Regions from separate parts of the Synechococcus sp. WH 7805 genome, predicted to be linked through region 2. Evidence: riboswitches for the same ligand, from Rfam matches in the RefSeq annotation. Region 2 holds a riboswitch; the other holds the start of a gene.
What was found. Region 2 has a riboswitch for cobalamin ahead of WH7805_RS05255 (HupE/UreJ family protein). Riboswitches for the same ligand answer to the same signal wherever they lie in the genome.

Region 1: it holds a riboswitch for cobalamin, as region 2 does, so the genes downstream of both, WH7805_RS01315 (HupE/UreJ family protein) here and WH7805_RS05255 (HupE/UreJ family protein) in region 2, are expected to answer to the same signal.

Annotation. Positions count from the first base shown of each region.
Region 1 is NZ_CH724168.1:209,225-212,634, forward strand. It holds gene WH7805_RS01310 (iron uptake porin) at 1-912, opposite strand, end outside; gene WH7805_RS01315 (HupE/UreJ family protein) at 1,036-1,560, opposite strand; cobalamin riboswitch at 1,680-1,827, opposite strand; gene WH7805_RS01320 (hypothetical protein) at 1,833-2,027, opposite strand; gene WH7805_RS01325 (hypothetical protein) at 2,128-2,952, shown strand; gene WH7805_RS01330 (16S rRNA (uracil(1498)-N(3))-methyltransferase) at 3,011-3,410, shown strand, end outside.
Region 2 is NZ_CH724168.1:977,669-981,078, reverse strand. It holds gene WH7805_RS14945 (Arm DNA-binding domain-containing protein) at 544-990, shown strand; gene WH7805_RS05260 (hypothetical protein) at 984-1,166, shown strand; gene WH7805_RS05255 (HupE/UreJ family protein) at 1,408-2,019, opposite strand; cobalamin riboswitch at 2,042-2,190, opposite strand; gene WH7805_RS05245 (methyltransferase domain-containing protein) at 3,380-3,410, shown strand, end outside.

The DNA of each region.
Region 1 (3,410 bases), 770 kb from region 2:
TCCCAGATTTTTGTTGTAGGCCCCGGGAGCTCCATTTAGTGTTGTGACGTCGAGGACGGTGTCCGATGGATACACGCTTGGCCACAGTCCCAGCATGTCTTCCTGACCAACCAATCCACCAAACGTCAACACAAAGTTGTCGCCAATCGGGACCGTGTAATAGAGCCTGTCTAAAGCAACATTGTTTGGCAGATCGCCTTCTTGAAATGCTGTTTCCAGTGTGGACAGAGGTAGAAAGGAACCACCGAAAACATTTTCACCGCCATCGAAGTTGCCCACGCGCAGGATTGTGATTAGGTTGTCTTTTCCAGTGAAACTTGTGTTCAGAGTTAATTGTGTGTCGTAGTTAAATGTTGTAGCCCCGAAGTCACTGTTGGCCGCTTTCCGATTGGCTGCTGGTTGTTCGCCAGTGGCATCAGCATCACCTCCAAAGATGTTGGCGCCAATCACAAAGGTTGTCAGACCTTCTAATTTGGTGGTGGTTGTGAACTGCGTGGCTTTCAGTTCGCCCACGCGGGCTTCAAGACCGTCCACACGGCCCTTGAGGATGGCGAGTTCCTTTTCGAACTCCTTCATCAGGCGCTTCAGCTCGTCGGTCACTTCAGTGACGCGGTCGAGACAGGCATTCAGCAGGGCAGCCGCTTCAAAGCGGGTCATGGCCCGGTTGCCACGGTACGTGCCGTTGGGGTAGCCAGCCACGCAGCCGTAGCGCTCGATCAGGTTGCTCAGTGCCTGATATGCCCAGTCGGTGGGGACCACATCAGAGAACTGAGTGATGCTGGTGACCTGCTCACCGGAAGCGGCGTAGTCAGACACACCAATGATGTTCAGCTCAGTGGCATGCACAGAACACAATGAACTCGCAATCGCAACTCCAAGGGTGTTGCGCGATGCAATCAAAAAGTTTTTCATGGGTATGCGTTGCGACACTGATTGCCGTAATGCGAGTGAAATCAAGGATTGAAGTGCTGATATTAATTATTTCTGTGGCGGCGTCTTGCTTGTGTTCCGGCCCGTTGAACATTCAATGGTTTTTTAATCAACCAGGGCCACCCAGGCGAACGCCAGGCCGATGCCCATCCAGATACCAGCGCTGAGGCGGCGTCCCTGCTCACCCAGCCTGGCAACAAGGCCCTTGGAGCATGCCGTGACCAGAAGCAGCATTGCCCCCTGGCCGATCAGCAGGCCGAGGAAGTAGGTGGATAAGGGTGTGGGCTCGGCTCCCACGATTGTGCTTCCCAGCAGGAATCCATGGAGGCCGATCAGCGGCAGCAGCCACTGCGCCGGCAACAGCGTGAGAGCGATCAGTCCTTCAGCAACCAGAGACAGGGACACCAGAGCTTCGGCCCAGGGTGCGATGGCATCGGACAGGGGGATCAACTGCGACAGCACGCTTCCTCCCAGGCCAACCGCCAGCAGAGGGATCACCCAGGCCATCGGGCGGCGCAGGCCGATGAAGGCAATCGCCAGGAGGAACAGAAGATGATCGGGGCCCAGAAGCGGATGGCCGATCCCGCTCAGCAGTCCCTGCCAGGCCGTTAGGCCTGTGCTGTCACCCATGCCGAAGGGGTGGTGGGCGTTTGCTGGTGCCACGAGTGATGCGCTGAGAAGTAGGGGTGCTGCAACCAGGCCGGCTCTACGCACAGCTGCTCCAGGAGTGGCAATAGTCAAGGTCGATCCTCGTCGTGTGATGGTCTGGCGGGCGTTCTGACTGACTTCGCGTGAGGCGAAGCTTCACAGCTGCGGGACAGCGACGGATTCGCACCGTTCTTTCCCCGTTTCCATCAGCGGCTGCTCCCCGCTGAAACCAGCAAACCACCGTAGCCCTCTTCTCAGATCCGTACTTTTCCGACTTCCGCTCTCAGAGGTGCACGACCCGTCCCCACAAGAATGGGTTGGCGGGTGTAGATCTCGACCCTTATGCCGTGGCGGGCGATGCCAATCAGGGCTCGACTCACAGCGAGAGCGATCAGGACTGAAGCGCCAGGCCAGCGCCAGGCCACCAGCAGGTTGATCAGGTCCGCCATGGAACATTCGCATCTTGTCCTCACCTAGCAATGGCAGGCTGAACCCAGGGATGACAGCTGAGCAGCAAGCGGGCACCATGGGACACTCACGCTGAAACGCATGCGTCGCATCGGTCTGGCTCTTGTGGGTGTCCTTGCTCTACCGCTGGCTGCGGAGGCAGGTCTGATGGACATCCTCGAGAGCATGAAGCCGGCTCCTCCCGTGCGCAATGAACCTCAGTTGCCGCCGCTGCCTCGCACGCCTGGGCGAGGCAAGAACTGGGTCGGCGATCGCATGCCCAAGAAGGACATGCCGATTCTGGTGCTTGCCGGCCATGCGGATTCCCAGAGGATGTATGGGTCAGGGACGCCTGGTCGTGCGGTTGATGTGGGAGGTGCGGCTCCGATGCAAGCCGGCATCACCGATGAGCTCTACTGGAACCTGCAGACGGCCAAGGCGGTTGTGGCTGAGGGCAAGCGCCAAGGGTTGGACATCACCTTCTATGACCCTGGCGTGCGAACGATCCGTAATGGAGAGGATCCACGAACCAACTGGAGTGTGGGTGGTGAACATGCCGCCAAGGGTGGCTATGTGGTGGAGATCCATTACGACGCTTATGCGCCCCATGGCATCGGCGCAGGAATCATCCCCGCTGTGGCCTTCGGCTTCTCGGTGATGGATGAAGCGCTGGCCAAGGAATTCGGTGCCTATCCCTACGACTACAGAGGCATGTTGGGCGCTCCTCGCAAGGGCGTCTCGATGCTCGAGATCGGCATGTTGGAAGGTGCGCTGGAGGCCCGTCTGCGTGATCCTTCGCAGACGGAGTCCACACTCAATCAGATTGCCAAGAGGGTGGTCTCAGCCCTTCAGGAGGGACTTGAACAGGGCCAGTCGCTTGACATGGTCTGCCGTTTGCGGGGAAGGATTGCCGCCGATTGCAGCTGAGCCGCTGCGATTCCTCTGCTGCGATCCCTCTGGCTGCCCCAGGGCATGATTGACGCCCATGAACCTGATCCTGCTCAACAGCGACGACCAGTGGATCGACGCTCAGCGTGTTCGACTCAGCGATCGCCGTGCCGAGCACATCCGCCAGGTTCTGCGCTCCCAGCAAGGGGACACGCTGCGCGTTGGATTGCTGGGAGGTCAGCTGGGCACGGGTTGGATTGAGGCCATCGATGCCAACGCTGTCTTGATGACTGTGCAGTTGCTGGATCCGCCCCCTGCACGTCACCGGTTTGATCTCGTGCTGGCTCTACCCAGGCCGAAAATGCTGCGGAAGATTCTGCGCACGGTGGCGGAGTTCGGAGCAGGCCATCTCCATCTGATCCACTCCGCCAGGGTGGACAGGAGTTACTGGCAAAGCCCTCTGCTTTCGGAAGCCAAGGTGGATGAGGCTTTGCGCA
Region 2 (3,410 bases):
CAACCGAACCAGGAGCGGTCCTCACGACTTCTCCTGACGGTTCTCCCACTCCTCATCGCCAGAGACCAGGAGGAAGGTGATGGGGCGTCAGAACGAGAGGACGGGACCTCTGAGGTGTGGGCACCTCGGGGGTCTTTTTTTGAGGTCCCATCAGTTGTGTGGGGTCCTGACGCAGAACCCTGAAATCGTCCCGACCCGAAATCGTTTCGGTCCTGATCCGTCGTGGGAAGGGTTGTACTGGGTCGTTCTGAGTGGTTCCAGGAGGTCCCATCAGAAGTGTTGGGGGAAATGTTGGGGGAATCTCTGTCTCAGGTGGAGAGTTCGTCCCATGTGGTCTCCAGTAGTCCTATTTAGACCTCAACTGAAAGAACACCCTCTCCGTTCTGAATAAGTCCTAGCAGGTCTTCAAAAGCGTAACTTTCCTTGTGGCAGTGGCGCTATCAGCGTTTTTGGGGTCTTAAGTCGTCCCAGAAAATCTCACTAGATGCTGCTTTTGTGTTGTGAGGAGTGTTGTGAGGTAATAGGGTCGTGTTGTGAGGAAAAATGCGTGTTGTGAGGAGCGGTAAGAAAGCACTGACAGACAGCGAAGTCAGAGCACTCACGCCAGGTCCTAGACGGGTTGTTCATTCCCTTGGGAACTCTCTGTTTCTAGTCGTGGAAGGCGTCAAAAAAGGGGGCAGCAAGCGATTCGTTGGTCGATATCGCTTCCCACCAGGACGAGACGGAAAGCAAAAGGAACTGGCGCTAGGCACCTATGGCAAAGGTGCTCGGAACCTCACCCTCAAACAAGCGAAGGACCTCTGGGAGAAAGAGCGTGTCTGGATGTTGGAGAACCCAGGCGAGGACCCCAATGACCGAAAGAAGAAGGAGCGCCTGGTGCTGCGCTTAAGAGAAGAGGGTTGCTCCTATCGCTCCATTAGGGAACAGACAGGGTTGGCGCTCTCAACGATTCGTCGGATCATTGCCGAACAGGAGGCAGTGTCGTGCTGAAAATCCTCATTGGAGTTGGACTGGGGTTCCTCCTCTTCAGTAACCAAGAAGCAAGGCAGATCACCGCAGACCTCCTGAGGGCGACTGCCAATGCAATTGCTCCAGAACAAGACGGCAAGACCTTTCAGAACAGGTTGAAGGATGTCGTGGTGGAGAAAGTCATGGAGGGCGATTAAGAGATGGCAGGAGACCAGTTCCGCGTCCAAGAACTGAATCCCTTTATGGAATGGCACCTCCCAACCAACCTCTTCCAAGTGTTCCGCTGTCAGGAACAGGAGAACCGTCGGGAGAGGTAGTGGGCACCTATCAGGGTTCGGTTGCCCGTAAGCAATAAAAAAGGCGGCAGGGAATGCCGCCACTGAAGGGGACTAATGCGTCGAAAGTGCTGGCGGCACTGCCGATCTCAGCAGTTCAGGGTCATGCCCCAGCGCCACCCGCAAGCAGACCCAACGGACCAAAGGCAAGCAACCCACCGATGGCAAGGAAGGCAACTGCTGCCGCCTTGCTGACCGATGTGGGCAGTTTCTTCTGCAGCAGGTAGGTGCCACCACACACCAGCACTGAACTCAGCAGAGCACCGCTCCACCAGATCAGGGTGCTGCTGTCCTTGGGTGCCTCCAGTCCATGGAGCATGGCGTGAATAGCGATCCCTCCTGCGACCACCACCCCGCTGATGGTGGTGAGGTTGGAGGTCTTGGCGACTTTGCCCGCTACCAGGATCAACGCACCTACCGCTGAGATCGCCAGTGCTGCCAGCACTTCCGCAGAGGTGACGGTGAATCCTGTGAATCCCAAAACAGCACCGATTACTGCCCCGCCCAGTGCCCACAGCAGCAGTTGGGAGGAGATGAAGGACGCAGCAGTGCCAACTGCCATCAGCATTAGCAGGTGATCTAACCCCAGCAGTGGGTGGGTCAGACCGCTAAGAGCACCACCACCAGCAGTGCCATGAGCAAGAGCGGGATGGGTGCCAAGGACCACAGTGGATCCAGCGGTCAGGGCAACCAGGGGGAAAAGGGAACGTTTCATGGAATACCTCGGTCCTCGCCGAGAACGAATGGGATTGGACGGCGAGTGTTCTGACTGAGGGGCGAACCCCATCACAGTTGCGGGACAGCGGCGGACTTGGGGACTCCCTCACCGCACTTTCCTCGTTTTGCCAACCTCTTAGGAGGTGGATCCGTCATACCCACGTATAACTTTTCTACCGCCCCTTGCCGACTGCCAATGCGATTGCCCCTGAGCAAGACGGCAAGACCTTTCAGGACAGGGTGAAGGACGCAGTGGTGGAGACAGTTGTGGAGGGCGACTAAGGGATGGCAGGAGACCAGTTCCGCGTCCAAGAACTGAATCCCTTCATGGAATGGCACCTCCACGCCTCAGCGCCGTCGTTAGAGGTCGCCTCAAAAGAAGCGAACAGGATCGCCAGGATGATTGGTAGGAAGACCCGAGTCCTGGGCGAGGACGGAGAAGTCCTCCATGAGGTGGATCCACCAAAATCAAGTCCTTGACGGACGACTGATGAGGTTTCTGCTTCTACCTCTATTGCTCTTGCCCCTTACCGCTCCAGCACTCGCTCAGATGAAGTTCGTCCTCCAATACCAGGATCAGTCGGCAAATGGCATCGCTACCAGGAGAAGCACAACGAGGGCGATGCTACAGGACTGCCAAGGCGCGAGCAAAGCGACAGGGAAGCGTTTCAGGATCGTTGATGGGGATGGTCGCTTGATCGACTTGTGACCCTGTAGGTCTGGTCGTCCCACAAGGTTCCAGGCAGTCCCGAACTTGTGTTGTGAGGGGTGTTGTGAGGAGCGCCTCGACGAGTCCGTTGTTAGGTCTCAAGGGCAGTGGTGACAGGGGTCTGAGACCTCTAATCAACAAGCACCCTCTCCGTTTCAATGCTCAACAAGGTTCGCAAATGTGCCGGATTGACTCCGATGCTTTGATTGAGCAGGGCTGTGACATTAACTACGCCTGAATAATTTCGATCATTTATTGATTTAGTTGGGTTTTCTGCTCTTGTTCAGAAGCACTTGTTCTCCATTGCCAGGGTCAGATAAGTTGGTTGCATCAGGGGTTAAGGCATAGAGACGTTGTGTCGACGTCATTTCCTGCAATCAATCAGCTCGTTCTTTTGACAACTAACCGACGCGAGGTTGACGCTGTAGTCATGAATTCAAGACGATCATTTCAGGGCTAGGAGCCATTGCACCCTTCGTCGTCTTGACTAAGTTCATCATTTTTTCGCTAGATACTGAAGACAAAGTAGATTCCCGAATGTTTCACCTCTGGCTAAGGTGCTGACATTCGTGCAAAACAAAATGCAAAATCTTTGGTTGCAAGGATGTCAACAAAAGCTTACGATTAGGTGAATATCGCGGTTCTGCGTATGGCTGTCGAAAAGTCCTATTACGATCACG